Regions from separate parts of the Nonomuraea roseola genome, predicted to be linked through region 3. Evidence: riboswitches for the same ligand, from Rfam matches in the RefSeq annotation. Region 3 holds a riboswitch; each other region holds the start of a gene.
What was found. A riboswitch is a leader RNA that binds a small molecule or an ion and turns the genes downstream of it on or off. The one in region 3 is predicted to bind thiamine pyrophosphate.
Positions count from the first base shown of each region.

Region 1 (10,122 bases), on a different contig from region 3:
GGCCTGGCGGTGGCGCTGCTGGCCGACATCTCCGTGGCCGGGCGCACCGCCCGCATCATCGACGGCCACACCCGCCTGGGCGTGGCCGCGGGCGACCACGCGGCGATCATCTGGCCGCTGCTGTGCGGCATGGCCAAGGCCAAGTACCACCTGCTGCTGTGCGAGCCCGTCACCGGCGAGCAGGCCGAGCGGATGGGCCTGGTCAGCCTCTGCGTCGACGACTCCGAGGTGCACGACAGGGCGCTCGACATCGCGGTGAGGCTCGCGGCGGGCTCCCAGGAGGCCATCAGGCTGACCAAGTACTCGCTCAACAACTGGCTCAGGATGGCGGGCCCGACCTTCGACGCCTCCCTGGCCATGGAGTTCCTCGGCTTTTCAGGCCCCGACGTCCAGGAGGGGGTGCGGGCGCTGCGAGAGAAGCGCCCGCCGTCCTTCTAGAAGCTGCGCGGCAGGCCGAGCACCTGGGTGGCCAGGTGGTTCAGCAGCAGTTCCTCGGTCACCGGAGCGATCTTGCCGATCCGCGCGTCGGTGAGCAGCCGCGCGACCGGGTACTCCAGCGAGTAGGCCATCCCGCCGTGCGTCTGGAAGGCCGCGTCCGCCGCCTCCCACGCCGCCTGCGAGGCGGTCAGCTTGGCGATGTTGGCCTCGGTGCCGCACGGCAGCTGCCGGTCGAAGGACCACGCGGCCTTGTACAGCATGAGCCTGGCCAGTTCGATCTTCGCCTTGACCTGGGCGAGAGGGAAGGCGATGGCCTGGTTGGCACCGATCGGCCGCCCGAACACCTCACGCTCCTTGGCGTAGCTCACCCCCACCCGCAGCGCCACCTCCGCCCCGCCCAGCGCCGAGGCGGCCAGCAGGATCCGCTCGGGGTTGAGGATGTCCCACAGGACGAGGGCGCCCTGGTCGATCTGGCCGACCACGCTGGAGGCGGGCACGCGCAGGTCGTCGAGGAAGACCATGTTCGAGGGCGTGGTGTTGGCGCCCATCTTGGGGATCGGCCGGAAGGACAGCCGGCCCGCCGCCACCGCCTCGGGCACGTTGACCAGGAAGACGGTCATCCCGTTCGTGCGCGGCTTCGCCTCGGCCGCCGGGATCGTCCTGGTGACGAGCATCATCCAGGTGGCCCGCTGCACCCCCGTGATCCAGATCTTCTGCCCGTTGATCACGTAGTCGGCGCCGTCGCGGCGCGCCGAGGTGGTGATCGCCAGCGAGTTGGAGCCCGCGTCCGGCTCGGTCAGCGCGAAGCACGTCTCGATCTCGCCGGTGGCCAGCCTGGGCAGCAACGCGGCCCGCTGCTCGGCGCTGCCGTGCCTGGCCAGCGTCAGCGCGCCGAAGCCCGGGGTGAGCACGTAGGTGAACGCCGAACCGCCCGCCGCCCCTGAGGCGGCCAGGGTCTCGGTCGCCACCGCCAGCTCCAGCAGGCCCTGCCCGCCGCCGCCGTACTCCTCCGGTACGGCCAGGCCGAGCCATCCGCCCTTGGCCAGCTCCGCCCACACCTCTTCCGGCCAGCGCTTGTCGGCCTCGCAGCGCTGCCAGTAGTCCATGTCGTAGCGCGAGCAGATGTCACCGACGCCCTGCTGGACGGTCAGCGCGCTCTCGGGGAGCGTGAAGTCCACCTCGATCACCCCATTCTCGTTGCGTGCGCAATCGTAGAACGAAGTTCTGTCCAGCCGACAGGGGTCAGCGCGGACGGCGGGCGTGCAGCACGTAGGCCGGCGGGGTGTTGCGCCACACGGTACGGCCCAGCACGACCTCCTCGAAGCGGTCGGCCAGCAGCGCGCGGAAGCGGCGAGCCGAGCCCAGCGGCATCGCGTGGATGTAGGAGAACGTCGTGAACGCCCCCGACGGGCACAGGGTGGAGGTGACCGCGCCCAGCAGCCGCTCCTGCAGCGTCTCGGGGAAGGCGGCCCACGGCAGCCCGCTGACCACCACGTCCGCCCTGGTCAGGCCGCGATCGCGGAGCAGGTCGGGCAGGCGGGCCGCGTCGTCCTGCGCCACGTCCACCCGGGGAAAGCGGTCGGCGAGCAGGGAGGCCAGCGTGGGGTTCAACTCGATCGCAAGATGGTGGCCACGCCCGTCCAGCCTGCGCTGGATCTCGGCGGTGAACGGCCCGGTGCCGGGGCCCAACTCGACCACGGTCGGCTCGCCGCGCTCGGGCACGGGGGTGCACACCGTCTCCGCCAGCCGCCGCGAGCTGGGCGCCAGGGCTCCGATGGTCGCGGGGGAGCGCATGAACTGGCCGAGGAACAACGTGGTGTCGTTGGGCATGGGACCAACGTTACGACCCCCGCGCAAGCCCGCTCATCCGACTTGCGGCCAGAAAACCGGCCACTTGGAGGATGCGAACTCCTCCGTCGGGAGGACCGAGCAGGCGGCGGTCCTCGATACGGTTGTCCCCATGCGATGGCGTGGTGTGGCACCCGACGTGCTGCTCGCCGCCTCGGGAGTGGCCCTCGACCTGCTGATGTCGGGCAAGGCGGGGGCAGGGGCGGCGCCCGACTGGCTGGTCCCCGTCTTCGCCGTCCTGGTCGGCGCGCCGATGGGGTTCGTGCGGCGCCGTCCCGTCCACGTCAGCCTCTACCTGGCCGCGTTCCTGTTGTTCACCGACCAGATCGAGGCCTTCACCTCCAACACCGCGCAGATCCTGCTCTGCGTCGCGATCGGCGCCACCGGCTACCTGCGAGGCTGGCTCGCCACCCTCGTCGCCGTCGTGCCGGGCGCGCTGGCCACCGGCCTCAACATCGCCGACCCCGGCACCGGCTTCACCGGGGCGGCCTGGGTCTACTCCGTCGGCATCCCGCTGCTGCCCGCCCTGGTCGGCCGCTACCTGCGCGGTCCCGCGGGGCGGCTGAAGGAGCCCGAGGTCACCCCCGACGTGCTGCTGGCGGGGGCGGGCGTGGCCGTCGCGGTGCTCGGCACCTGGCCCATGTGGCACACCAGCGAGCAGCCCGCATGGGTGATCGTCTCGTTCGTGGTGGTCGCGGGGCTGGCCCTGGGCGTGGCCAGGCGGCTGCCCGCGGTGGTGTTCCTGGTCGAGGGGGCGATGCTGCTCCTGTCCAACCAGACGTTCTCGGCGGCGACCAGCACCGTCCACGTCCTGCTGCTGATCTCGGTCGGCGTGTTCGCGATGCGGGTGGCCTCCTGGTTCTGGAACCTGGTCGTCTACGTGGCGGCCAGCTTCCTGGCCTCGCTCGTGGTGGTCGGCTCCGAGGGCACCGTCACCGGGCTCAAGGTGGGGCTCATGCTCGTGGTGGTCGCCACCCCGATCGCGATCGGCAGGTACGCGGGCGCCAGGCAGTCGGCCGCGGAGGCCGAGCGGCTGCGGGTGCGCGAGTCCGAGCGGCTGGCCATCGCCCAGCTGCGCGCCGACCAGCTGGCCGAGCGCGAGCGCATCGCCCGCGAGGTGCACGACATCGTCGCCCACCACGTCGGGGCGATGGTGCTGCGGGCGAGCGCCGCCCGCTACGCCGCCCCCGACGGTCCCGTCGCCGACGCGCTGGCCGACATCAAGGAGACGGGCCACCAGGTGCTCGAGGACCTGCGCGGCTTGCTCGACGTCCTGCGCGACCCCGGCGGCGACGCCGCGCTGCTGGCCGACCCCGCCGACGTGGTCACCGAGTCCGCCGAGCGGATGATCGCCGCGGGGCTGCTGGTCGACCTCGACGTCGATCCCGCGCTCGGCGAGGCGCCGCTGGTGGCCAGGGCCTCGGCCGCCCGCATCGTGCAGGAGGGACTGACCAACGTGCTCAAGCACGCGGGGCCCGGCACCGCCGTACGGGTGGGGCTGGCCGCGGGTGACGGGGAGCTCCTCGTCGAGGTGTCCAACGGCCGCCCGCCCACGGTGCGCGAGCCGCTGCCGTCCTCGGGGCAGGGGCTGGCGGGCATGCGCGAGCGCGCCAAGGCGCTGGGCGGCACGCTGAGCGCAGGACCCGACGGCGGCGGCTGGCGGCTGTCGGTGACCCTTCCCTACCCCAAGACCAAGGTGACGACGTGATCCGAGTGGTGGTGGCCGACGACCAGGCGCTGGTCAGAGCCGGCGTGCGCATGCTGCTGCAGGCGGCGGGCGACATGGAGGTCGTCGGGGAGGCCGAGGACGGCGCGGAGGCGGTGCGCCTGGCCGAACACCACAGACCGGACGTGGTGCTCATGGACCTGCGCATGCCCAGGGTCGACGGCCTCGAGGCGATCAAGCGCATCCTGGGCTCGCAGCCGGGCGCCAAGATCGTGGTCCTCACCACCTTCGCCGACGACGCCAACGTCTACGCGGCCCTGCGGGTCGGAGCGCTGGGCTTCCTGGTCAAGGACGACGAGCCGGAGCGCATGGTCGAGGCCGTGCGAAGGGCGGCCTCGGGCGAGCAGCTGCTGGCCCCCTCGGTGCTGCGCAGGGTGGTCGAGCGGGCGCTGGCCGCCGAGCAGCAGGCCACACCCGCGCCCGTCGGGCTCACCGAGCGGGAGCTCGAGGTGCTCGCCCTGGTCGGCACCGGCCTGTCCAACGCCGAGATCGCCGACAGGCTGCACGTCGGCGTCACCACGGTCAAGACCCACGTCGGCTCGGCGATGGACAAGCTCGGCCTGCGCAACCGCATCCAGGCCGCCGTCGTCGCGCACCGCATCGGCCTGGTCGACGCCGCCTTCCGCCCCGTGCGGCATCCGCCGCGGGGCTGACCGGGGCATCACCCGGCAGGCTGACGACCGCCGGGTGCCCGCGCCGTCACGATGTGGTCCTCACCTCTCCAGGAAGGACCACCTCATGCACGACGTGACCTCAGCCACGTCTGTCTCCCCTGTCTCCTCAGGGCTGCTCTACACCCTGCGCGTCCTCGTGCTCGCCCACGCGGTCTCGCTGCTCGTCGCGGCCATGTTCGCGGGCCAGGCGCTGGTCTTCACCGACACGGGCATCGCCGCCGATCTCGGGGTCGCCGAGACCCACGTCATGATCGGCATGGTCTCCCACCTGATCGGCCTGCTCCAGATCGTCGCCGCCGTCCTGTACTGGCGTCCGGGCAGGGGCGCGGGCTGGCCCGCGCTCGCCAGCCTCGCGCTGTTCGTGCTCGGCATCGCCCAGCACTTCCTGCTGGCCATCGGCCTGGGCGCGCACGTGCCCAACGGCGTGCTCATGTTCGGCCTGCTGGCGCTGACCACGGTCTGGGCCTGGTCGCCCGCAGCCTCACGCCGGCGCTAGGCTTTCGGCTATGTTCGTGAAGATCTGCGGGCTGAGCGAGCCCGAGCACGTCGAGGCGGCCGTCGAGGCCGGCGCCGACGCGATCGGGCTCGTCATGACCGCCAGCCCGCGCAGGGTCACCCCCTCGCGGGCCGCGGAGCTGGCCGCGCTGGCTCCCCCTCACGTGCTGACCGTGGGCGTCTTCATGGGCGAGCCGGTGGAAGAGGTACGGCAGGCGGCCGAGGCCGCGGGGGTCGGAGCCGTCCAGCTGCACGGCAGGCACCCGCACGCCGACTTCACCGCGCTGAAGGATCTCGGCCTCACCCTCGTGCGCGCCGTGGCGGCCGACGCCGACCTTCGCACCGGAGCCTTCGACGAGGACCTGCTGATCGTCGACGCGCCCAGGGCGGGCGCGGGCGAGCCGTGGGACTGGGCGGCCGTCCGGGGTAGGCCGTCGGGGAACTGGCTGCTGGCGGGCGGCCTCGACCCCGGCAACGTACGGCAGGCGATCGAGGCCGCGCGGCCGTGGGGCGTGGACGTCTCGAGCGGCGTCGAGGTGGCCAGGGGCGTGAAGGACTCCGACCTCATCCGCTCCTTCCTCGGGGCGGCCCGCTCCTAGACCTCGGTCTGCCAGGACGGACGTGACCAGGCGCCTGCCCGGCCTGCGGTTGCGGCGGGGGCCGATCCCGGGGCGACATCTCCCCGCGGGATCGGCCGCGTCGGCGGTGCTCTGTCGGCGGTGCTCTGTCAGCGGTGCTCTGTCAGCGGCGCTCGGTCATCGACGGCCTGTCGGTCAGCTGCACGTAGACCTCGCCGCCCCCGGCCACGAACTCCTCCGACTTGGCGCGCATGCCCTCCGCCGCCCTCAGGTCGTGCGAGATGCGCATCGAGCAGAACTTCGGCCCGCACATGCTGCAGAAGTGCGCCGTCTTCGCGGGCGCGGCGGGCAGTGTCTCGTCGTGGAAGGAGCGGGCGGTGCCGGGGTCGAGGGACAGCTCGAACTGGTCCTCCCACCTGAACTCGAAGCGCGCCTCCGACAGCGCGTCGTCCCACTCCTGGGCCTTCGGGTGCCCCTTGGCGAGGTCGGCGGCGTGCGCGGCGATCTTGTAGGTGATGACGCCGGTCTTGACGTCCTCCCTGTCGGGCAGCCCCAGGTGCTCCTTCGGCGTGACGTAGCAGAGCATGGCGGTGCCGTACCAGCCGATCATGGCCGCGCCGATCCCCGAGGTGATGTGGTCGTAGCCCGGCGCGATGTCGGTGACGAGGGGGCCGAGAGTGTAGAAGGGGGCGTCGTCGCAGAGCTCGCGCTGCAGGTCGACGTTCTCCTTGATCTTGTGCATGGGCACGTGGCCAGGGCCCTCGACCATGACCTGGACGTCGCGTGAGCGCGCGATCCCGGTGAGCTCGCCCAGCGTGCGCAGCTCGGCGAACTGGGCCTCGTCGTTGGCGTCGGCGATCGAGCCGGGGCGCAGGCCGTCGCCGAGGGAGAAGGCGACGTCGTAGGAGGCGAGGATCTCGCACATCTCCTCGAAGTTCTCGTACAGGAAGTTCTCGCGGTGGTGGGCCAGGCACCACGCCGCCATGATCGAGCCGCCGCGCGAGACGATGCCGGTCTTGCGGCCGACGGTGAGGGGGACATAGGACAAACGCACGCCCGCGTGGACGGTCACGTAGTCGACGCCCTGCTCGCACTGCTCGATCAGGGTGTCGCGGTAGACCTCCCACGACAGGTCGGGCGCGACCCCGCCGACCTTCTCCAGCGCCTGGTAGAGCGGCACGGTGCCGATGGGCACGGGGGAGTTGCGGATGATCCACTCGCGGGTGGTGTGGATGTCACGGCCCGTCGAGAGGTCCATGACGGTGTCGGCGCCCCAGCGGATGGCCCAGGTCATCTTCTCCACCTCCTCCTCGAGGGAGGAGGTGACGGCGGAGTTGCCGATATTGGCGTTGATCTTGACGAGGAAGTCACGGCCGATGATCATCGGCTCGCTCTCGGGATGGTTGACGTTGGCCGGGATGATCGCCCTGCCCGCGGCCACCTCGGCGCGGACGAACTCGGCCTCGACGCCCTCCCTCACGGCGACGAACTCCATCTCCTTCGTCACGACGCCCCTGCGGGCGTAGGCGAGCTGGGTGACGGGCCCGCCCGCGGCCCTCAGCGGCTGGCGCCGCGCGCCCTGGCGGGGGACGGCCTGGGCGCGCTTCCACGAGGCCTGGTCGCGGTAGCCGTCGTCCAGCGGCTTGACCTGGCGGCCGCCGTACCCGACGACGTCGGCGCGATCGAGGATCCACTGCTCGCGCAGGGGGCTCAGGCCGCGCGTGACGTCGGTCTCGACGGCCGGGTCGGTGTAGGGGCCCGAGGTGTCGTAGACGGTGAACACGGTGCCGTCGCTCAGTCCGATCTCCCGCATGGGGACCCTGAGCTCGCCCTGGTAGGTCTTGGAAAAGCGCGCGCCACTCATCGCGCAAACTCCCTTCGCCGGCATTACCCGGAGCAGGTTCTGGCGGTCGGCGGCTGGTCAGCCGTCCTCTCAGCCCGGTCCGCACCGGGCTCCCGCGTTGGTCGGCGCCACCGTAACCCGATCACCCGGGTGTCGCGCAACCCCCTGCCGCCCGCGGGCGGCAGGGGGTTGCGCGGAAAACAGCGGGCGGGCGGCTCAGCGTGCGCAGGTGGGCGACGCAGTAGGGTCGGCAGCGTGAGTGAAACTTCCGCCGAGGACCGAATCTGGACGGTTCCGAACCTGCTGAGCTTCCTGCGCCTGCTCGGCGTCCCCGTGTTCCTCTGGCTGGTTCTGGGGCCCAAGGCGGACGGCTGGGCCATCGCGCTGCTCATGGTCGCGGGGTTCACCGACTGGCTCGACGGCAAGATCGCCCGCGCGTGGAACCAGACCAGCAGGCTCGGCCGTCTCATCGACCCCGCCGCCGACAAGCTCTACGTCTTCGCCACCCTGCTCGGCCTGCTGCTGCGCGAGGTCATCCCGTGGTGGCTGGTCGCGATCATCCTGGGCCGAGAGATCTTCGTCGGATGTTTCTTCCCCGTGCTCCGCAAGTACGGCTACAAGGCACTGCCCGTGCATTTCCTCGGCAAGGCCGCCATGGCCAATCTGATGTACGCCTTCCCCCTCCTCTTCCTGGCCTCGCACACCGGAGCCTGGTATGCCGATATTGCAAGGATTGTCGGATGGGCGTTCGCCATCTGGGGAACGGGCCTGTACTGGTGGGCAGGACTGCTGTATGTGGTACAGGTGCGCCAACTCGTAACCGCTGCGAAGAAGGAGTGATCGAGTGAAGGCGGTCGTCATGGCAGGCGGGGAGGGGACTCGGCTGCGGCCGATGACCGCGAACCAGCCCAAACCCCTGCTCCCCGTGGTCAACCGCCCGATCATGGAACACGTCCTCCGCCTGCTGAAACGCCACGGGTTGACCGAGACCGTCGTCACCGTCCAGTTCCTTGCGGCGCTCGTGCGCAGTTACTTCGGCGACGGCGACGAACTGGGCATGCGCCTGCACTACGCCACCGAAGACCTCCCCCTCGGCACGGCGGGCAGCGTCAAGAACGCGGCCGACAAACTCCGCGATGATCGTTTTCTCGTTATTTCCGGTGATGCCCTGACCGATATCGACTTATCGGACATGATCAGGTTTCACCGCGAGAATTCCGCCCTCGTCACGATCGGGCTGACCCGCGTCCCCAACCCCCTCGAGTTCGGCATCATCATCGTGGACGACCAGGGCAGGGTGCAGCGCTTCCTGGAGAAGCCCACCTGGGGCCAGGTCTTCTCCGACACCGTCAACACCGGCATCTACGTGATGGAGCCCGAGGTCCTCGACGAGGTCGCCGCCGGCGAGGCCGTCGACTGGTCCTCCGACGTCTTCCCCCGCCTGCTCAAGCGCGGCGCGCCCATCTACGGCTACGTCTCCGACTGCTACTGGGAGGACGTCGGCACCCACGAGAGCTACATGAAGGCCCAGGCCGACGCGCTGTCCGGACGCGTCGACCTCGACATCGGCGGCTTCGAGATGTCGCCGGGCATCTGGGTCGGCGAGGGCGCGGCGGTCGACCCCGACGCCGTGCTCAAGGGCCCCCTGCTGATCGGCGACTACGTCAAGATCGAGGCGGGCGCCGAGCTTCGTGAGTACACCGTGCTCGGCAGCAACGCCGTGGTGCGCGAGGGCGCCTTCCTGCACCGCGCCGTCGTCCACGACAACGTCTACATCGGCCCGGGGGTGAACCTGCGCGGCTGCGTCATCGGCAAGAACACCGACCTGATGACCGGCGCCAGGATCGAGGAGAACGCCGTCGTCGGCGACGAGTGCGTCATCGAGGCCGAGGCCTACGTCTCCAGCGGCGTCAAGGTCTATCCCTTCAAGACCGTCGAGGCGGGCGCGGTCGTCAACACCAGCGTCATCTGGGAGTCGCGCGGTCAGCGCAGCCTGTTCGGCCCGCGCGGCGTCAGCGGCCTGGTCAACGTCGAGATCACCCCAGAGCTGTGCGTACGGCTGGCCAGCGCCTACGCCACCACCCTGAAGAAGGGCGACAGGGTCATCACCTCGCGCGACTCCTCCCGCGCGGCCAGAGCGCTCAAGCGCGCGGTCATCAGCGCGCTGACGGCGGGCGCCATCGACGTGCTCGACCTGGAGGCCATGCCGCTGCCGGTGGCCCGCTTCCACACCTCCCGAAGGCCCGCCAGCGGCGGCATCGCCCTGCGCACGACCTCTGGGGACCCGCAGAGCGTCGACATCGTCTTCATGGACTCCAGGGGCGCCGACCTGTCCCCGGCCAGCCAGCGCAAGCTGGAGCGCGTCTTCTCCCGTCAGGAGTTCCGCAGGGCCTTCCCCGGCGAGATCGGCGAGCTGAGCTTCCCCGCGAGGGCGGTCGAGGACTACGCCCAGGAACTCCTGAGATACGTGGACATGACCGGCGTCAACGACATGAAAGTGGTCGTCGACTGCGCGGGAGG
Region 1 covers NZ_BAAAXC010000008.1:79,957-90,078, forward strand. Annotated here, with positions in the region: gene ABFX55_RS08735 (enoyl-CoA hydratase/isomerase family protein) at 1-438, shown strand, start outside; gene ABFX55_RS08740 (acyl-CoA dehydrogenase family protein) at 435-1,625, opposite strand; gene ABFX55_RS08745 (class I SAM-dependent methyltransferase) at 1,681-2,268, opposite strand; gene ABFX55_RS08750 (sensor histidine kinase) at 2,399-3,994, shown strand; gene ABFX55_RS08755 (response regulator) at 3,991-4,665, shown strand; gene ABFX55_RS08760 (hypothetical protein) at 4,751-5,182, shown strand; gene ABFX55_RS08765 (phosphoribosylanthranilate isomerase) at 5,193-5,780, shown strand; gene thiC (phosphomethylpyrimidine synthase ThiC) at 5,923-7,623, opposite strand; TPP riboswitch at 7,616-7,729, opposite strand; gene clsA (cardiolipin synthase ClsA) at 7,858-8,442, shown strand; gene ABFX55_RS08780 (sugar phosphate nucleotidyltransferase) at 8,447-10,122, shown strand, end outside.
Region 1: another riboswitch for thiamine pyrophosphate. It lies ahead of thiC (phosphomethylpyrimidine synthase ThiC); the one in region 3 lies ahead of ABFX55_RS36070 (purine-cytosine permease family protein).

Region 2 (10,122 bases), on a different contig from region 3:
AAGGCCCGCACCAGACGCGCGCTGGTGGAGGGCGCGATGCGGCTGTTCACGCAGAAGGGCTACGAGCAGACCACGCTGGCCGAGATCGCCGCCTCGGCGGACGTCTCGACGCGCACGTTCTTCAGCTACTTCGCGGGCAAGGAGGACGTGGTCTTCTTCGACGCCGAGGACCGCCTGCGCGAGGCCCTGGCCATGATCGGCGGACGACTGCCGGGCGAGTCGGTCGCCGCCCTGCTGGCCCGGGTGGTGGAGGCGGGCGCACGGTGGGAGGACGACCTCACGGGCAGGCTCGCCACCGAGCGCTTCCACCTGATGATGGCCGTGCCCGTGCTCCAGGCGAGAGCGCTCCACCTGCTGTTCGACAGCCAGCGGCGGCTTGCCGAGGCGCTGTGCTCGGCCTACCCCGACGAGGTGGATCCCGTGACGGCCGCGGCCGCCGTCGGCTCCTTGGTGGGAGCGGCGAAGCTGGCGGCCGTCATGAGCCTGACGAGGGGCGAGACTCACGAGCAGGCGTGGACGGCGGCGCGCAGGGCGGCGGAGATCGCCGCGGGAGGTCTCCAGTCGCTCGGCCGCACGCCCTGACAGACCGGCCAGAAGCCCCCAGGGCTTCCTGGAGCTCCTGATACGGCCCCCGGCCACTTGGAATGACCGGGCCGCCCGGTGAGTGCCCTGCGTGGACGTGAAGGCCCACTGGACCCACGACAGCGGCCGGCGCGACCGCCCACGGCCTCCCTCGGGAGAAGGGCGGCCTCGTGAAAGCCGAAGAAGTCACGGTGCGCGACGACGCGAGGTGGTCAGGCCGGTCCAGACGCCCGCCGAGCCCCCAGATCTCGACAGGGGCACAGGCCCCCATGCCGCCGATCGTGATCCTCTACCTCGTGGTGTAAGACACCTTTGTCCGCGATGTCACCCCTGACCCGCATCGCGGAAGGCAACCGACCCGGATAGGAACGATGTGAACCACGATCGCCAGCCGTACCGCAGATGTGGCCGCAGCGGGCTGCTGCTGCCCGCGATCTCCCTCGGGCTGTGGCACAACTTCGGCGACGGCAGAACTCTGGAGAGCCAGCGGGAGATCCTGCACAAGGCGCTCGACCTCGGCATCACCCACTTCGACCTGGCCGACCGCTACGGCCCGCCGTTCGGCGCGGCCGAGCACACCTTCGGCGCGGTCTACCGGCGCGACCTGCGCCCGCTGCGCGACCACATCGTGGTCACGACCAAGGGCAGCAACCCCATGTGGGACGGCCCGTACGGCAAGGGCAACTCCCGCAAGCACCTGCTGGCCACGCTCGACCGCTCCCTCGACAGGCTCGGCCTCGACTTCGTCGACATCTTCTACCTGCACAGGCAGGACCCCGAGACACCGCTGGAGGAGCAGGCGGCCACGCTCGACCACATGGTCCGCACCGGCAGGACGCTCTACGTCGGCGTCTCCAACTTCAGCCCCGAGGCCACGACCGAGATCGCCGCCCTGCTGCGCGGGATGGGCACGCCGCTCCTGGTCCACCAGCCCCGCTACTCGATGATCAGGCGCGGCATCGAGGCGGAGCTGCTGCCCGTGCTGGAGCGCGAAGGGGTCGGCTGCGTCGTCTACTCGCCGCTGGCGCAGGGCCTGCTGACCGACCGCTACCTCGACGGCATCCCCGACGACTCGCGCGCCGCCGAGGGCCGCTTCCTCGGCAGGAGCGACGTCACGCCCGAGGTGGTCGGCTTCGTCCGCGCGATCGGCTCCATCGCCGCCGAGCGGGGGCAGACGGTGGCGCAGATGTCGCTGGCATGGGCGCTGCGCGATCCGCGCGTGACCTCGGTGCTGGTGGGCGCCTCCAGCGCCGCCCAGCTGGAGTCGAACGTCGCGGCCGTCGACAGGCTCGACTTCACCGAGGACGAGCTGGCCGCGCTCGACCGGGCCGCGAAGGAGGCGAACGTCCTCGCGTAGGAGCACCGGCCTGCTCCACCCAGACGGGCGCTCGCAGGGCCTTGCCCTTCGGGCGCCCGCCGGTGCGCTCGATCGTGGCCGGCGCCCGCACGCCCTGCCAGGTCACGTCCGGCCCCGCCGGCTTCCACCCTCACATGGCGGCGGGGCGCCCGAGGCGTGATGGCGTGGCCTGGAGTGCCGGCCTCATCGCTGGAAGCGGCCGCGGACGTGCACGGGAACCCCCTTGCCGAGGAGCCCGGGGAGCACCCCCGCCACGTTCATCGGCAGCCGCACGCACCCGTGCGAGGCGGGGTACAGCGGCACCGACAGCGCGCCGTGGAAGGCGATGCCGCCGTTGAAGAAGATCGGGTTGTAGAGCTGGCCCAGGTAGGACCTGTGCCAGCCGGAGGCGCGCCAGGTCGTCTTGAAGTTGCCCGTCGGCGTGGTCGCCGAGCCGCAGAAGCGCTGCGACTTGCCCTGCCACACGGCCGTCTCGCAGTACGGCACGCCGCTGCCCGAGGAGATGTGGGTGATGAGCTTCACCTGGCCGTCGACGTAGAGGACCATGACCTGCTTGGCCAGGTTGACCTCCGCCCTGGTGGGCTTTCCGCCGGGAACCAGGATCTTCGGGCTCTTCGGGCTCTCCAGCGCCGCCCACGTCCGCTTGCCGACGGTGCTGCTCGGCCTGATGCCGTTGACCTTCTGGAAGGCCCACACCGCGGCGAGCGTGCTGCCGCCGTACCTGCCGTCGACCCTGCCTGGCAGGTAACGCAGGTCCTTGAGGCGCTGCTGGAGCCACTTGACCGCCGAGCCCTTGGAGCCGAGCTTGAGCGGCTTGTCAGGCGCGGTGACCGCGCCCGCCTTCACCGCCGCGCCCGCCTTCACCGCCGGGCCGGCCTGCACGGGCGCGACCTGCGTGGCCCCCGCCACGGGTCGCACTTCCACGGCGGCGGCCGCCGAGGCGCCCGCTGAGAGAATGACGGTCCCAGCCGTCATGAGCGCGGCCAGACCGAGCTGACGTCGTGCCCACATGCCAACCATCCCCTCATATCATTAACAATTGAATCAACGGACCCTAGCGCACCACCATGCGTCGGCAATCCGTTGGTCAATCTGTTTAGAGTGGGCGCATGCCCGAAAAGTTGCACCCCAACGCCGTCCGCGTGGCATCGGCCCTGCGTGAGCTGGGTGCCACAGGTGAGATCGTGGTCCTGCCCGACTCGGCGCGCACCGCCGCCGAGGCGGCCGCCGCGGTGGGCGTGGACGTCGGCGCCATCGTCAAGAGCATGCTCTTCGACGCCGACGGCGCTCCCCTGCTGGTGCTGACCAGCGGCGCGCACAACGTGGACGTGAACCTGATCGCCCGCACGGTCGGCGCCGAGAAGGTGCGCAGGGCCGCGCCCGAGTTCGTCCGCGCGGCCACGGGGCAGCCCATCGGCGGCGTCGGCCCCGTCGGCCACCCCGCGCCCATCCGCACGCTGGTCGACAGCTGGCTGGGCAAGCACGAGGCGATCTGGGCCGCGGGCGGCCACCCGCACGCGGTCTTCCCGACCACCTTCGACGAACTGCTGCGCATCACCGGCGGCACGGTGGTCGAGGTCGAGTGATCGAGATCCGCGGCACGGGACCTGCGGAGTTCACCGACCGTCTCGAGACGGTGATGAGCATCTACACCGCCGCCATGCACCCTCCTGCGGAGCAGATCACCGGGCGGCAGGCGATCATGCGTGGGCACGGCGCCCACCCTGACTTCCGCTGCCTGTTCGCCGAGCTGCCCGACGGCAGGACGGCGGGCTTCGCCTACGGCTTCCACGGCCTGCCGGGACAGTGGTGGCACGACGTGGTCTACCAGGCGCTCCAGGAGAGGTCGGGCACGGAGGTGGCCGAGGCGTGGCTGGGCGACTCACTGGAGCTGGCCGAGGTCCACGTGCACCCCGACTACCAGGGCAAGGGCATCGGCAGGGCGCTGGTCCACGCACTGTGCGAGGGACGTCCCGAGCGCTCGGCGGTGCTGTCGACCCACGACCACCCGACCGCGGCCCGCCACCTCTACCGCAGCCTCGGCTTCACCGACCTGCTCACGCAGTTCGTCTTCCCCGGCGGCTACGAGCACTACGCCATCGCGGGCGCGGTCCTGCCGCTCCGCTGAGCGCCGTACGGCACGCCTGCCAGGGCCTGCCGGGGGGCGTGCGTCCCGTACGGGACGCACGCCGGGGTCTGCCGGCGGGCGGACGTGCCGTACGGGACGCTCTCGCGGGTCAGGCGGTCAGCGCGGCGGGGTGCAGGAGCTGGAAGACCTCGCGCGTCGCGCTGGAGCGGTTGAAGGTGATGAAGTGGATGCCGGGCGCGCCTTCGTCGAGCAGCCGCTGGCACAGCTCGGCGCCGTGGTCGATGCCCAGGCGGCGCACCGCGGCGGGGTCGTCGGCGACGGCCTCGAAGCGGGCGGCGACGTCGGGAGGGAACGGCGCCCCCGACAGCTGCTCCGACCTGGCGATCGTGCTCATCCTGGTGACCGGCATGATGCACGGGATGATCGGCGTCTCGCAGCCCTGGGCCGCCACCCTGTCGCGCAGGCGGAGGTAGTCGTCGGCCTGGAAGAACATCTGGGTGATCGCGTAGTCGGCGCCCGCCCTGCACTTCCTGACGAAGTAGTCGGTGTCGGCCTCGATGGAGGGCGAGCGCGGGTGCTTGTAGGGGAAGGCGGCGACGCCGACGCAGAAGTCGCCCGCCTGCCTGATCAGCTTGACCAGGTCCTCGGCGTAGAGGACGCCCTCGGGGTGCTTGACCCACTCGCCGTTGGGGTCGCCGGGCGGGTCGCCGCGCACGGCCAGGATGTTGCGCACGCCCGCGTCGGCGAAGCGGCCGACCAGGTGGCGCAGCTCGCGGATGGAGTGGTTGACCGCGGTGAAGTGGGCCACGGGCGTGAGCGTGGTCTCGTGCGCGATCCGCTCGACGATGTCGACGGTGCGGTCACGGGTGGATCCGCCCGCACCGTAGGTGACGGAGACGAAGGTCGGGCGCAGCGCCTCGAGCTCCCTGATGGATCGCCAGAGCTGGCGCTCACCCTCCTCGTTCTTCGGAGGGAAGAACTCGAAGGAGAAGGAGCGGCCGCCGGAGGCGAGCAGATCGCGGACGGTGGGGACGCGATCGGGAAGGACGGAGGGTCGACCCAGAGCCATAATCCAAGGCTACCGGTACGAAGGCGGGCGGTGCGGCCACGTCCATATGACGGAGCCGGGAGATCGAAACCCCAGCTACAGCCCGTTACTCTCATTGACATGAGCATGGACACCCTCCGCACCGAGGTGGATCGGTCCCTCGGGGAGTTCCTCGACCGGCAACGCCCCATCGTCAACGGCCCGGATCTCGCACCGTTGCTCAACGCGGCCGGAGAACTGCTCTCGGGTGGCAAGCGACTGCGTCCCGCCTTCTGCTACTGGGGCTGGCGAGCGGCGGGAGGCGGCGACGAGCCCGGCATCTTCGTGGCCGCGGCCTCGCTCGAGCTGCTGCAGGCCAGCGCGCTGGTGCACGACGACGTGATGGACAAGAGCGACCTGCGCAGGGGCATGCCCTCCGCGCACCGCCGCTTCCAGCGCCTGCACGAGAAGAGCGACTGGTACGGCTCGGCCGAGCAGTTCGGCGAGGGCGCCGCGGTCCTGCTGGGCAACCTGCTGCTGATCTGGTCCGGTGAGATGTGGCGCTCGAGCGGCCTGCCGAACCTGGAGGCCACCCAGCCCTTCCACGACCACATGCGCACCGAGCTGATGTGCGGGCAGTACCTCGACCTGCTGGAGCAGGCGCACGGCGAGAACACCTTCGAGTCCGCGCTGCGGGTGGCGCTCTACAAGAGCGGCAAGTACTCCGTGGAGCAGCCCCTCAGGCTCGGCCTCACGCTGGCCGCCGGCGGCGGCGCGCCGTGGATCGAGGAGTTGTGCGTCGAGTACGGCAACCGCGTCGGCATCGCCTTCCAGCTGCGCGACGACATCCTCGGGGTGTTCGGCGACCCGGTGGAGACCGGCAAGCCCGCGGGCGACGACCTGCGCGAGGGCAAGCGCACGATGCTCATCGCCCGCACCCTGGCCGCGGCCACCCCCGAGGACGCGGCGACCGTGCGGCGGCTGCTCGGCGACCCCGACCTCGACGCGGAGGGGGTGGACAAGCTGCGCGGCGTCATCGAGGCGAGCGGCGCGCTGGACGAGTGCGAGGAGATGATCGCCAGGTATCTGGAGGAGTCGCTCGCCTCGCTGGACGACGCGCCGATCACCACCGAGGCGCGCTCCGCGCTGGCCGACCTCGCGGTGGCCGCCACCTCCCGCAAGACCTGACCCGCGGCTGAGTCCTCGGCCCCTCCCCTGGACACGACCGCCCGCCCGGGCCCCTCCCCCGGACGCGGCTCGCACGCGGGTCGGCGGCGCATGCCCCGGCCGTGAGTCCTCCGGCCGCCCACGCGTGATCGCCGGCGCGGCCCGCACGCCCGTGACGGGCGTCAGCCGGCCAGGCGCTTGGCGAACTCCGCCGCCGCCGCGCCTGGATCCTCCGCCTCGGTGATCGCCCTGACGACCACGACGCGGCTCACGCCGTACGACCTGACCTCGTCGAGGTTGTCGAGGTCGATGCCGCCGATGCCGAACCACGGCCTGGCCTCTCCGAGCCCCGCCGCGTGCCTGAGCAGGTCGGGGCCCGGCGCGTGCCGTCCCGGCTTGGTCGGGGTCGGCCAGATCGGGCCGCAGCAGAAGTAGTCGACGCCCTCCTCCACGGCGGCCGCCGAGGCCTCCGCCGCCGAGTGGGTGGACCTGCCGATGAGGATGTCGTCGCCGAGTATCTCTCGCGCGACGCGCACAGGCAGGTCGTCCTGGCCGAGGTGGAGCACGTCGGGACGGGCCGCGAAGGCGAGGTCCGCCCTGTCGTTGACCGCCAGCAGCGCGCCGTGGCGGTCGCAGGCGTCGCGGAAGACCTCGAGCAGCGCGAGCTCCTCGCGCGCCTCCAGGCCCTTCTCCCTCAGCTGGACGATGTCGACGCCGTTGCTGAGCACCGCGTCGAGGAAGTCGGCCAGGTCACCCCTGGCACGACGGCCGTCGGTGCAGAGGTAGAGGCGGGCCTCAGAAACCGAGCGCTTGGGCACGCCGCTTGACCTCGGTGTGGCGACCTGCCTTGATCGCGTCGATGGGCGAGCCCGGCAGGGACTCGTCAGGAGTGAACAGCCAGCGCAACGACTCGACGTCGTCGTAGCCGGCGTCGAGCAGGAGCGTGAGCGTGCCCGGCAGGCCCTTCACGACGTCCTTGCCCTCGAGGAAGGCCGCGGGCACCTGCGGGCCCCCGCCGCCTCGCCGTACGCCGACGAGCTTGCGGTCCTTGAGGAGCTGCTTGGCCCTGCCGATCGTCAGGTCGAGGCGCTCGGCCACCTGGGGGAGAGTGAGCCACTCGCCGACGAGCTGGTCGGTCTCCCGATCTATCTGTGCAACAGAAAGCGTCACGAATCCACCACTACCACATCGCGTCCTTGCTCAAACAACACAATCACGGAGAGCCACCTCGGGATCGGCCAGGCGCCCTGGGTCCAGCCGCTGGCCGGCCTCGATGAGCCTACGGCCCTGGACGAGGTCTCGAGGCCTGTTGACGGTCAGCACGGCGGCCAGCCTGTCGTCGTCGTGCAGCCAGCAGACCGACCACCTGCTCACGGGAGCCGCGGCCGACGGGTCGCCACGGCGCACCAGGCGGGCCCCGGGGTGGTGACCCGCGTACTGCACCATGTGGCCGAACTGCTCCGACCAGAAGTACGGAACGGGATCGTACACGGACTCGTCGCCCAGCAGGCTGGCCACGGCGACCTCGGGGGCGTTGAGCGCGGTGTCCCAGTGCTCCACGCGCAGCCTGGTGTGGAAGCGGCGCGACCACCAGGCCGCGCAGTCGCCGACGGCGACGACGTTCGGCAGGGAGGCGCGCAGGTGCTCGTCGGTGACCACGCCGTTGTGCAGGTCGATGTCGGAGCCGGCCAGCCACTCGACCGTGGGCCGCACGCCGATGCCGGTCACCACCACGTCGGCCTCCAGGCTCCCGCCGCCGACCAGGCTCACCCCGCCTGGGTCCACGGAGCCGACCATGGTGTTCAGCCGCAGGTCGATGCCGTCGTACCAGGGGATCGTGCGCGCGCCCACCTCGGCGCCGACCACGTGCGCGAGCGGAGCGGGGCCCGCCTCGAGCACCGTGACCGCGCAGCCCGCCTTCATGGCGGCCGTGGCCACCTCCGCGCCGATCCAGCCCGCGCCGATGATCACCACCCTGGCCCCCTGGACGAGCTCGGCGCGCAGGGCCAGCGCGTCGTCGAGGGTGCGCAGGACGCGCTGGCGGCCCTCGCCAGGCAGCCTGATCGGCTCCGCGCCGGTGGCGATCACCAGGCCGTCGTAGGCCATCTCGCCCTCGGTGGTCTCCACCACGCCCTCGGCCAGGCCCTTGGCCGACACCCCTGCCCTGTGCTCCACCCCCATGCCCTCGAGGTCGGAGTCGACGAAGCTGGAGTCGGCGTCACCCAGCAACACCGCCTTCGACAGGGGTGGCCGGTCGTAGGGCCGGTGCCGCTCCTCCCCCAGCAACGTGATCGTGCCGCCGAATCCGCGCGCCCTGAGAGCTTCGGCGCTGCGTACCCCAGCCAGTCCCGCACCTACCACCACGACATGATTCACGGTCAAGACCATAACCAATGGTTCAAGGGGGACGTCGTGCGTGAGTAGGCTGGTCGGTGGAAGACGCGCGGGAGTCCGGCCACACCGGGCTGAGAGGAAGGCTTGACGGGCCTTCGACCGCAAGACACCTGATCCGGATCATGCCGGCGAAGGGAGCGAGATGAACCTGATCGTGGGCGGCGGCGTGGTGGGCCTGTCCATCGCCTGGCGCCTGGCCCGCGCGGGCCAGGACGTCACGGTGATCGACCCGGCCCCCGCCTCCGGCGCCTCCCATGCGGCCGCGGGCATGCTGGCCCCCGTCAGCGAGGTCGCCTACACCGAGGAGCCGCTGCTCAGGCTGGGCCTGGCCGCACTGGAGCGCTGGCCTGCCTTCGCCGCCGAGTTGGAGGCCGACAGCGGCCTTTCCGTCGACTACCGCGCCCACGGCACGCTCGACGTGGCCTTCGGCGCCGACGACCTGGCGGCGCTCGAGGAGCTCGCGGCCTTCATGGACAAGCTGGGGCTGCCCGTCGAGCGGCTGACGGGGCGCGAGTGCCGCCGCCTGGAGCCGATGCTCTCGCCGTCCGTGCGGGGTGGGGTGCTGGCGGGCGGCGACGCGTGGGTGGATCCCCGCCGCGTCACCGCGGCGCTGCTGGCCGCGCTGGAGACGATGAGGGTCCCCGTCGTCCTGCGCCGCGCCACCGACCTGCTCGACGGCGCGGTACGGCTGGCCGACGGCGAGATCCTGACCGGCGAGCGCGTCGTCCTGGCGGCGGGGGCGTGGAGCGGTGAGCTCGCCGACGTGCCCGTGCGCCCGGTGAAGGGCCAGATCATGCGCCTGCGCTCCCCCCACCCGCTGCTCGGCAGGTGCGTGCGCGGCATGGTGCACGGCTCGCCCGTGTACCTAGTCCCGCGCGGCGACGGCGAGGTGGTGGTCGGCGCGACCCAGGAGGAACTGGGCTTCGACACCAGGGTGACGGCGGGCGGCCTGTACGAGCTGCTGCGCGACGCCAGGGAGCTGGTGCCGGGCGTCACCGAGCTGGAGCTGGCCGACGTGGTGGCGGGCCTGCGCCCCTGCACCCCCGACAACCTGCCGCTGGTCGGCACGGTGCGTCAGGGGCTCGCGCTGGCGACCGGACACCACAGGGGCGGAGTCCTGCTGGCTCCGCTCACCACCGCCCTGCTCCAGGGCGAGGAGCCCGAACTGGCCGCCCTGTGCTCGCCACAGCGGTTCTAGACAAGGAAGTGCTGATGGAAGTGACGATCAACGGGGCCGCGCACGAGGTGCCCGACGGCACCACGGTGGCGCAGGCCGTCCAGCGGCTGACCGAGCAGACGACGGGTGTGGCCGTCGCGGTCAACGACGAGGTGGTCACCAGGGGCACGTGGGCGACCACGGCGCTGGCCGACCGCGACAGGATCGAGATTCTCACGGCGGTGCAGGGTGGATGAACTGATCATCGCGGGAGAGAAGTTCTCCTCGCGGCTCATCATGGGCACAGGGGGCGCACCCTCGCTGGAGGTGCTCGACCAGGCGCTGGCCGC
Region 2 covers NZ_BAAAXC010000012.1:119,638-129,759, reverse strand. Annotated here, with positions in the region: gene ABFX55_RS12700 (TetR/AcrR family transcriptional regulator) at 1-582, shown strand, start outside; gene ABFX55_RS12695 (aldo/keto reductase) at 956-1,939, shown strand; gene ABFX55_RS12690 (L,D-transpeptidase family protein) at 2,123-2,950, opposite strand; gene ABFX55_RS12685 (YbaK/EbsC family protein) at 3,049-3,525, shown strand; gene ABFX55_RS12680 (GNAT family N-acetyltransferase) at 3,522-4,067, shown strand; gene metF (methylenetetrahydrofolate reductase [NAD(P)H]) at 4,177-5,097, opposite strand; gene ABFX55_RS12670 (polyprenyl synthetase family protein) at 5,197-6,243, shown strand; gene thiE (thiamine phosphate synthase) at 6,405-7,040, opposite strand; gene ABFX55_RS12660 (Rv2175c family DNA-binding protein) at 7,018-7,392, opposite strand; gene ABFX55_RS12655 (NAD(P)/FAD-dependent oxidoreductase) at 7,423-8,598, opposite strand; TPP riboswitch at 8,656-8,770, shown strand; gene thiO (glycine oxidase ThiO) at 8,759-9,814, shown strand; gene thiS (sulfur carrier protein ThiS) at 9,829-10,029, shown strand; gene ABFX55_RS12640 (thiazole synthase) at 10,022-10,122, shown strand, end outside.
Region 2: another riboswitch for thiamine pyrophosphate. It lies ahead of thiO (glycine oxidase ThiO); the one in region 3 lies ahead of ABFX55_RS36070 (purine-cytosine permease family protein).

Region 3 (10,122 bases):
TCAGATCGTGGCTGGAACAGGACTGGCTGTTCCTGCACGACTACGTGAGGGTGTTCGCCAGGCTGGCCTGGCAGGCTCCGGCCGCGCACCTCGGAGACCTCGTCGACCTGGCGCACACGACCTTCCACGACGAGCTGTCGCTGCACAGGTCCCTGTCGGCCGAGTTCGGCGCCGACCTCGACGGCGCGGTGAAGGGCCCGGCGTGCCAGGCGTACACCGCCTTCCTGCTGGAGTCGGCGGCCACCTACGCCGAGGGCCTGGCCGCCCTCTATCCGTGCATGTGGGGATACTCCACGCTCGGCCGGATCCTCGCGGAGAACAGGCCCGCCGAGCCGCGCTACCGCGCATGGGTCGACACCTACGCCGATCCCGGTTTCGCCGCCCTGACCGGGCGCATCGCCGAGATGATCGACGAGGCGGCGCCCGATCTCTCGAGGGCGAAGGAGCTGTTCGCCGAGGGAATGCGACACGAGCTGGCCTTCTGGGACGTCCCGTAGGGCGGAGCTGCTTTCCACAGGCTGTGGACCATATTCTGGACGCATGCCGGAACTTCCCGAAGTGGAGTCGCTCGCCGAGTTCCTGCGCGAGCGGGCGGTGGGGCGCACCATGCTGGCCGTCGACGTCGTCGCCTTCCAGGCGCTCAAGACCTTCGACCCGCCCGTCACCGCGCTCGGCGGGCTGACGGTCACGGGCGTGGCGAGGCACGGCAAGTTCCTCGACCTCGACTGCGACGGCCTCCACCTGGTCTTCCACCTGTCGCGAGCGGGATGGCTGCGCTGGCGCGACGACCTGTCGGGCGCGAAACCCGTCCGCCCAGGCAAGGGGCCGCTGGCGGCGAGGGTACGGCTGGCGCCCGACGACGACGGCGTGGCGCCGGGCTTCGAGCTGACCGAGGCGGGCACGCAGAAACGCCTGGCCGTCTACGTCGTCAAGGACCCCGAGGAGGTTCCGGGCGTCGCCTCGCTCGGCCCCGACCCTCTCGCGCCCGAGTTCACGCCCAGCGCGCTCAAGCAGATCGTGGGCGGCAACCGCACCCAGATCAAGGGCCTGCTGAGAGACCAGAAGATCATCGCCGGCATCGGCAACGCCTACTCCGACGAGGTGCTGCACGCGGCCAGGATGTCGCCCTTCAAGATCTCGGCCACGCTGACCGACACGCAGATCGCCGACCTGCACGAGGCGATCGTGACCACGCTGCGCGACGCGGTCGAAAGGGCCCACGGCCTGGCCGCCAAGGATCTCAAGGCGGAGAAGAAGTCGGGGTTGCGCGTGCACAACAGGGCGGGGCAGACGTGCGACGTGTGCGGTGACACGATCCGCGAGGTGTCGTTCGCCGACTCCTCGCTGCAGTACTGCCCCACCTGCCAGACCGAGGGCAAGATCCTCGCCGACCGGCGGATGTCCAAGCTGCTGAAGTAGGGCCCCGCTCAGGCGACGAAGGGAGGCTGACCCGTCTCGCTCACCATGGGCTTGCGGGCCGTCTCCCACGACTGCATGCCGCCGCCGACGTTGACGGCGTCGCGCCCGATGTGGTTCAGCCATGCGGCGGCGTGGGCCGAGCGGCCGCCGACCCTGCACACGACGTACACCTGCTGGTCGGCAGGCACCTCCTCGACCCGCGCCTGCAACTCGGCGAGCGGGATGTGCACCGCCTCGGGGGCGTGGCCCGCGACCCATTCGTCCTGCTCGCGGACGTCGAGCAGGTAGGCGCCCGCGGGCACGTCGGTCACTTCGATCTCAGGAACGCTCATACCTCCATTCTCGGGGAGCCGGACCCCTGACCACGCCCGGAAGGGGCGGTGCGTGAGGCTTCGAGGGGCGGCCTCTTGCCAGGAAGTCGGTAAGTGACATAATTCGGTCGAAAATTACAAACCGCGGGAGCTCGGGCGATGACCGGGCTGAGAGGGCGGCTCCTGCGCCGCCGACCGCATGAACCTGTCCGGGTAATGCCGGCGTAGGGAGCGTGTGATGACGCATGTCATCGACCCCAAGCATGCAGAAGTCCCCCTGACCCTCGACGAGGCTCCCCCCAAGACTCTCGGCATCCTCGACCAGGGCGCGTTCTGGGCCAACCTGGGCGTCAGCCTCCTCGGCTTCTCCTTCGCGCTCTTCCTCATCAACCCCCTCCTCGACGACAACCCGCTGTCCATGACGGCCGCGGTCACCGCGACCGTCGTCGGCAGCCTCATCGGCACCGCCATGGTGGGCCTGGCCGCCATCCCCGGCGCGCAGACGGGCCAGCCCGCGATGGTCCTGCTCAGAGGGCTGTTCGGGGCCAAGCTCTCCTACGTCCCGACCGTGCTCAACATCATCCAGATGCTCGGGTGGGGCGCCTTCGAGCTGTGGGTCATCTCGATGGGCGCGCAGGCCATCTTCGGCGACGCCGTGCCGTACGCGGTCTGGGTGCTCCTCGCGGGGGCGATCACCACCGGGCTGACGATCTACCCGCTCGGCGCCATCAGGCTGATCAGGCGCGTCGTCACGATCGGCGTGATCATCTCGACCGTCTGGTTCGCTGTCGTCTTCCTGCGCTCGGCCCCCACCCCGGCCGGCGGCAGCTGGGACGCCTTCGCCCCCGCCGTCGACTTCGTGATCGCGCTGTCGGTGTCGTGGGTGCCGGTGGCCGCCGACTACGCCAGGCACTCGCGCAGCAGCCGCGCCGCCTTCACCGGCGTCGTCGGCGGCTACACGGTCGCGCAGGTCGCCTGCCTGGCCATCGGCGTCTACGCGGTCGCTATCGCCGGGCACGACGCCGTGCTGAACGACCCGACCACGGTGTTCGGCCCGTTCGTGGCCGCCCCGCTGGGCGCGCTGTTCTTCGGCATCCTGGTGCTGCGCGAGACCGACCAGTCCTTCGCCAACGTCTACTCCACCGCCATGTCGCTGCAGAACCTCATGCCCCGCGTGGACAGGCGCATCTTCTCCATCGCGATCGGCGTGCTGACCATCGGCGTGGCGCTGCTCGTGGACGTCAACTCCTACAGCGCCTTCCTCAGCATCATCGGCGCCGTCTTCGTCCCGATGCTGGGCGTCCTCGTGGTCGACTACTTCCTGCTCGGCCGGGCCAGCACGTGGGACACCAGCGAGGACGCCCCCTCGCGCTGGCCGATGGTCGCGCCGTGGGCGCTGGGCTTCGTCACCTGGTGGCTGCTGGCCGCGCCTTCGACGATCAGCTGGTGGGCGGCGATCTGGGACGGCGCGCGCACGGCGCTGGGCTTCACCAGGCAGCCGTGGATGAGCGCGGCCGTGGGCGCGTTCCTGGTGGCGGGCCTGGTCACCCTGGCCATCGGCCTCGTACGGCGAAGCAGGCGCTAACCCTCGATCCTCAGCAGGCGCTCAAGGGCGGTCGCCCCGCCCGGATAGCTCTCGCGGTCGCGGACCCGGTGGCACGGCACGATCACGCACACCGGGTTCGCGTTCAGCGCGTTGCCCACCGCGCGCAGCGCCTGTGGCCGTCCGATGCGCGCCCCGAGGTCGGCGGTGGTGGTGCTGGTGCCGTACGGCACAGCCATGGTCATCTGCAGCAACGTGCGCGCGAACGGCGTGGCCAGCTGCAGGTCGACGGGGGTGGTGAAGGCGCGCAGGCGCCTGGAGAAGTAGGCGTCGAGCTCGCGGCGCACCGGGTCGAGACGGCGCGCGTCGGGGCCGACGAGGCCGCCCACGACCCGCGTCAGCCGCTCGAAGATCGTGTGCTCGTCCTCGAAGCTGCAGGCGACCACGCCCTTGGCGGTGACCGCGAGCACCAGCCTGCCGAGGGCGCCTTCGTAGGTGCCGACGGCCACGTCAGGCGGCCGTCCAGCACGGTAGGTGGCTGAGGTGACCCTCAGCAGGGCTTCGAGGTCGCCGGCCGACATAACCCGCAGCGTATCGGACGGATCGGCCTACGGAGCGGGCGCGCCACCGGCAGTATGGAAGGCGTGGGTGACGAGGAGATCGCCGCTGCCGTCCTCTCCAGCGCCCCCAACGCGGTCGTCGTGCTCGACAGGGACCAGACCGTGCTGGTCTGGAACCCAGCGGCGGAGCGGTTGTTCGGATGGAGCACCGAGGAGATGGTCGGCAGGCGCGCGCCGATCGTCCCTGGCGAGCTGACCGCCGAGCACCACGCGGTTCTCGAAAGGGTGCGCACCGGCGGCCAGGTCTCCCTGCGCACCAAGCGTTTCCGCAGAGACGGCACCGTCCTCGACGTGCGGGTCGACACCAGCGCGCTGCTCCACGGCACGGCCGTCGTCGGCTACGTGCACGTCCACCACCTGCCGGAGGACGACGTCGTCGCCAGGGACAGAGGGGCGCACAGGGCCAGGCTCGTGCGCAGGCTCACCGACGTCGTCGGCGACATCAACGCCGAGCTGGAGCTGCCCGCCGTGCTCGACCGCATCGCGGCCAGCCTCACGGAGCTCACAGGGGCCGACGCGGGCGGGTTCGTCCTCATCGAGAACGAGCGGCTCAGGCTGGTCAGCGCCTACCAGCTGCCCGAGTCGCTGAGGAACGCCACCGCCGACCTGCGCAGCAGCCTGGTCGGCAAGCTGATGCGCACGGGCAAGACCGTGATGCTCGAGTCGGAGGGCCTCGACGACCTGGTCTGGGCCGAGCTGCCCGGCCTGCACACGATCGCGCTGGGCCTGGCCGCGGTGGGCGGCCGTCCCTACGGCGCGCTCTACGCGCTGTTCGCCAAGCGCAAGCCGGGCCATGTGGAGCTCGAGCTGCTCGAGCTGCTGGCGGGCCACGCGGGCATCGCGGTGGGCAACGCCATGGCCTACCAGGAGGCGCTGCGGCAGCGCGCGCACGAGCGGGCCGTCTTCGACGCCAGCGCCGACGGCATCGCGGTGCTCGACGAGCCGGGCAGGGTGGTCCAGTGGAACCCCGCGGCCGGTGAGCTGACCGGCATCCCCGTCGAGAAGGTCATCGGCGAGCCACCGCCCTTCCCCCTGCCGGAGCCGGGAGAGAAGCTCACCTTCCAGCTGGCCAACGGTCGCTGGCTCGACGTGGTCAGCGCCAAGATCGAGGAGACAGGGGAGATCGTCGTCGACTTCCGCGACATCACCACCGCCAAGGAGCTGGAGGAGGCCAAGGATCTGTTCCTGGCCACCACCAGCCACGAACTGCGCACCCCGATCACGATCGTGCGCGGGTTCGCCAGCACGCTCGACGCCCGATGGGACAAGATGACCGATCCCGAGCGCCGCTCGGCCGTCCACACCATCGCCGAGCGGGCCAGGTCGCTCGGGCAGCTCATGGACCACCTGCTGCTCGGCGCCAGGGCGGGAGCCGAGGAGCTCGCGGTCCGCGTCGAGACCTTCAACCTGGCGGAGCGGGTGCGCGCGGCCACGCTGGGCCTGCCCGTCCTGTCCGACAGGCACAGGGTCGAGGTGGTCATCCCCGAGGAGCTGCCCGACGTGAGGGGTGACGCGCTGGCCACGGACATCGTGCTCGGGCAGCTGCTGGAGAACGCCTTCAAGTACTCACCCGACGGCGGTCTGATCAGTGTCGAGGTGTGGGCGGAGAGGCGACACGTGGTCGTGGTGGTGGACGACGAGGGCGTCGGCATCGCCCCTGATGACCGTGACCGAATATTCGAGCGGTTCGTCCAGGTCGACAGCGGTGACCGGCGCAGATTCGGCGGTGTGGGCCTCGGGCTCTACATCGTGCGGAGCCTGGTCAAGGCGCAGGGCGGCGAGGTCACGGCCCATCCCCGCCCAGGTGGCGGCACTCGCATGCGGTTTGCTCTCACTATCGTGGCCGACACGCCGAGCCGGTAACGAGCCGGTCACGGATGCGCTGATCTATCGTCCAATGTGTACAAGCTGTGATCGAGACACGGTTTCTGGGACTGAGTAACGGGGCATTTCGGTCGTATCCGGGGGCGTTCCCTGGGGGGACATGGGAGCGGGGAGGTGGGTGTGTCGAGCGTCGTGATGTTGCCGTACGCACTGTCCAGCGTCGCCGTCGCGCGCCAGCGTCTCTGCACTGACCTGCAGGAGTGGGGGGGTCTACGCCACCGCGATCGATGATGCGGTCCTGGTGGTGAGCGAGCTGCTGAGCAACGCGCTACGGCATGCGCGACCGTTGACCTCTGGCATGGTCAGGGTGGCGTGGCTGTGGACTGACGATCACGTCGAGGTGGCTGTGAGTGACGGAGGCGCGGCGACCGAGCCGCGCGCGGGCCGTCCCACGATGTCCTCACTCGGCGGGCGCGGCCTCGGCATTGTCGAATATGTCGCGGAGAGCTGGGGCGTCCGGCACGACGGGGAGACGACCACGGTATGGGCCGTGCTCCCCGCCCCGCACGCCAACGGTCAGGTCGCCGCGCTCAAGGAAGCCGGGTAGAGCACCCGGCGCTCGCCGGCCGTCCATGCGGTCGAGACCAGCAGGTAGATCCCCGCCGCCAGCGGCAGCACGGCAGCGGCGATCACCGTGCCGTAGGGCAGCAGTTTGAGGATCTTGAACTGCCCTGCCTCCATCCTGCGGGAGGTGTACCAGGCGATCAGCGCGATCGCGACGATGACGCCGGCGAAAGCCAGCACGGGCCAGCTGATGAGGCCGTACTTCGCCACCACCACCGCCAGGTGCTGACCGAGCAGGTCCGTACCGATCAGGGGGTGGGTGGCGACCTGATACATCAGCCAGAGGAACGGCATCTGCGCCAGCGCGGGACCGAATCCCGCGAAGGGCGAGGTGCCTTCCTTGGCGTAGAGGGCCGACATCTCCTTGCTGAGCCGCTCGGGATCGCGGCTGTGGCGTTTCTGCAGCTCCTGCATGCGCGGCGCGAGCCGCATCCGGATCTTGGCGGCGCGCGCCTGCTTGATGCTGAGAGGCAGCAGCAGCAGCCGTACGGCCAGCGTGAACAGCACGATCACCAGCGCGGTGTTACCGCCGAAGCCGGTGATGAGCATGACAAAAGAATCGATCATCGCAACTCCTCATAGAAAGGTCTCGGTTTCTAGAAGGAGCGCGATGACGGAGCTCGTGGACGCGGTCTGCCCGCCGCGTCAGGATCGCACTGGCGAGGAAAGGCCGACTTCCTGGCGTAGGCCATGGGGAAGGTCGGCGTGCCGCCCTGCTGGGCGACGAGCACGCTGCTCGCCCAGACGGCGAGCAGGACCAGCACCAGCCCGGCGATCAGCACCAGGCCGGCGGGATCCGCCAGCGCGAAATGGAACACCTACCTGGACCTGCCCACCAGGGTGACGGCGACGAAGACGATCACGCCGATGACGCCGACGATCAGCGCGAGCTGCAGCAAGCCCATGAGCATGGGCAGGATGAACGTGAAAAGCACCCAAAGCGCCAGAAGCGCGCCCACGACGAGCATGACCATTCGACCCATAGGGCCACCGTACGTCCTGGACCATGCGTGCGCGAGGCAGTTAGCCGTACCGTGACTGGGTGAGCACCCGCATCCTGGTCGTCGATGACGATCCGACCGTCGCCGAGGTGGTGGCGCGTTACCTCGAGCGCGACGGTCACCAGGTCGAGTGCGTGGGCGACGGAGCCGAGGCGCTGCGCAGGGCGCTGGCCGATCCGCCCGACCTGATGGTGCTCGACCTCATGCTCCCGAAGCTCGACGGCCTTCAGGTCTGCAAGAAGCTCAGGGAGCGCTGGCCGGTGCCGGTGATCATGCTCACCGCGCTCGGCGAGGAGATCGACCGCGTGGTCGGCCTCGAGACTGGCGCCGACGACTACGTGACCAAGCCGTTCAGCCCGCGCGAGCTGGCGCTGCGCGTGCAGTCGGTGCTGCGCAGGGCGCGCGGCGCCTCTGTCACCGGCGGCAGCGGGGTGCTGCGCGACGCCGACCTGGTCGTGGACGTGGGCGCCCACGAGGTACGGCTCGGCGAGAAGGAGATCCTCCTGACCGCGCGCGAGTTCGACCTGCTGGCCTACCTCATGCGCAACCCGCGCCAGGCCTTCAGCAGGGCGGCCCTGCTCGACCAGGTGTGGGGGTGGTCGTTCGGCGACTCCTCCACGGTGACCGTCCATGTGCGGCGGCTGCGCGAGAAGGTCGAGCCCGACCCCACGGTGCCGCGCAGGATCGTCACCGTCTGGGGCGTCGGCTACAGGTACGAGCCGCTGTCATGACCCTCCTGGAGATCGTGGCCGTCACCGCCGGGCTCGGCGTGGTCGTGGCGGCGGCCGGTCTCGCGCTGATGTGGCGGCTGCGCACCCGCTCCATCGGCGTCATGCTCGCCGTCGTCGTGGCCGTCGCGGTGCTGGCCACGGTGGTGGGCGTCGCGGCGATCACGATGCGGATGGCCATCGACGCCGCAGCGAGGGACCTGGTGCTCAGCGTGGTGGCTGTGGGCGGCCTCGTGGGCCTCGCCGTGGCCTTCGTGGTGGCCAGGCAGATCGTGGCGGCGAGCAGGCGGCTGGCGGCCGCGGTGCGCGAACCCTCCTTCGTCGCCCCGCCGGGGCTGCCCGCAGAACTGCGGGCCATCGCCAGCACCCTGGAGGAGTCGTACGCGCGCGAACGCGCCCTCGAGGGGGCGCGCAGGGAGCTGGTCGCCTGGGTGAGCCACGACCTGCGCACCCCGCTGGCCGGGATGAGAGCCATGGCCGAGGCGCTGGAGGACGGGGTCGGCGACGCCCGCAGGTACCCCACCCAGATCAGGCTGGAGGTCGAGCGGCTCTCGGCGATGGTGGACGACCTGTTCGAGCTCTCCCGCATCCACGCCGGGTCGCTGCGCCTGAACAGGACCAGGACAGGACTGGGCGATCTGGTGGCCGACGTCGTGGCGGGAGTGGAGGCTCTGGCCCTGGCCAAGGGGGTACGGCTGTGCGCCACGCCCGCCGTCGCCCCCGTGTCGGCCGACGCGGGAGCTCTGGGAAGAGCGCTGCGCAACCTGGTGGTGAACGCGATCAGGCACACCCCCGAAGGGGGAACGGTCGCTGTGCGCGTCTCCGTGGAGGACGGCCTGGCCTGCCTGGCGGTGACCGACGCCTGTGGCGGGATCCCCGAAGAGGACCTGCCGAGGGTGTTCGACGTCGCCTTCATCGGGGAGAGGGCCCGCACGCCGACGAGGGACGGGGGAGCGGGCCTGGGGTTGGCGATCACCCACGGCCTGGTCGCCGCTCACGGAGGCAGCGTCTCCGTCGCCAACCAGGCCCCGGGATGCCGCTTCGAGATCCGCCTGCCCCTCGCCCCCTAGTAGCCGGCGCGCGTGCGGGATCTGGTTGGGTGGCCGCATGACAGTGAACGCGAACCCCCCGCGCCAGGCCCGGTGGGACGGCTGGCGCAGGTGCGCGGTGATCGGTACCGTCACGCTGGTCCCCACCAGCGTGCTGGCCTGGGTCTACGTCCTGAGCACCTACGCGTTCTCCCGATGCCTCACCTACGGGGAGCAGTGCGATCTCGGCTCGAGCGGGCTGCTGTCGTTGGCCTGGTGGGCCTTCTGTGGCAGCGCCGCCGCCGGCCTGCTCGCGATCGTGCTGCCTGCCAGGTGGCAGGCGATGACGTGGCTACGCCCTGCACTCGCCGTCACCCAGCTTCTCCTGCAACTGGTCACCTTCACCGCCGTGGTCGCCGCCGCGTGACGAGCACGGCTCAGCGGGCGGGAGAGGACAGGAGGTCCCAGCGGTTGCCGTCGGGGTCGGTGAAGGGCGCGACCGTGCCGTAGAACTCCCTGCGGGGAGCGGCGTCGAAGGTGACGCCCGCCGACAGCATCCTTCCATGGTCGAGGTCGAAGTCGTCGGTGTGGAGGACCAGCCGGCCCTCTCTCGCGGGAGCGTCGCCGCGGGTCAGCAGCAGCGCGGTCTCCCTCGCGTGGCGCGGGCGCACGGTCACCCACCGCTCGCCGTCGCCGCCCTGCCTGTCCTCCCACAGGTCGAAGCCGAGTGTCCCGACGTAGAAGGCGAGAGCCTCGTCGTGGTCGCGCACGACGAGAGGGACGAGGCCGAGCCGCTGGGCGGGCACGAACCCGCCACTGGTGCGCGCCTCCTCCTGCCGGCGTGTGATCGTCCATACGATCCGGATCGCGAGGGAGCCCGCGGCGAGCGACAGCGCGATCGTGAGCACCGACACGACCGGGCCTGGGACCGCCCGCACCGAGTACGCGTGGACGGCGAGCATCCCCAGCCAGCTCAGCCACCAGGCCCAGACCAGCCGGGAGCGGCGGACTCTGAACAGGTCCG
Region 3 covers NZ_BAAAXC010000015.1:2,689,921-2,700,042, reverse strand. Annotated here, with positions in the region: gene ABFX55_RS36085 (TenA family protein) at 1-497, shown strand, start outside; gene ABFX55_RS36080 (Fpg/Nei family DNA glycosylase) at 541-1,419, shown strand; gene ABFX55_RS36075 (rhodanese-like domain-containing protein) at 1,428-1,751, opposite strand; TPP riboswitch at 1,865-1,979, shown strand; gene ABFX55_RS36070 (purine-cytosine permease family protein) at 1,969-3,315, shown strand; gene ABFX55_RS36065 (methylated-DNA--[protein]-cysteine S-methyltransferase) at 3,312-3,854, opposite strand; gene ABFX55_RS36060 (PAS domain S-box protein) at 3,909-5,756, shown strand; gene ABFX55_RS36055 (ATP-binding protein) at 5,965-6,324, shown strand; gene ABFX55_RS36050 (YidC/Oxa1 family membrane protein insertase) at 6,294-6,908, opposite strand; gene ABFX55_RS36045 (DUF6412 domain-containing protein) at 6,938-7,159, opposite strand; gene ABFX55_RS36040 (hypothetical protein) at 7,160-7,324, opposite strand; gene ABFX55_RS36035 (response regulator transcription factor) at 7,384-8,073, shown strand; gene ABFX55_RS36030 (sensor histidine kinase) at 8,070-9,140, shown strand; gene ABFX55_RS36025 (hypothetical protein) at 9,178-9,525, shown strand; gene ABFX55_RS36020 (DUF4328 domain-containing protein) at 9,536-10,122, opposite strand, start outside.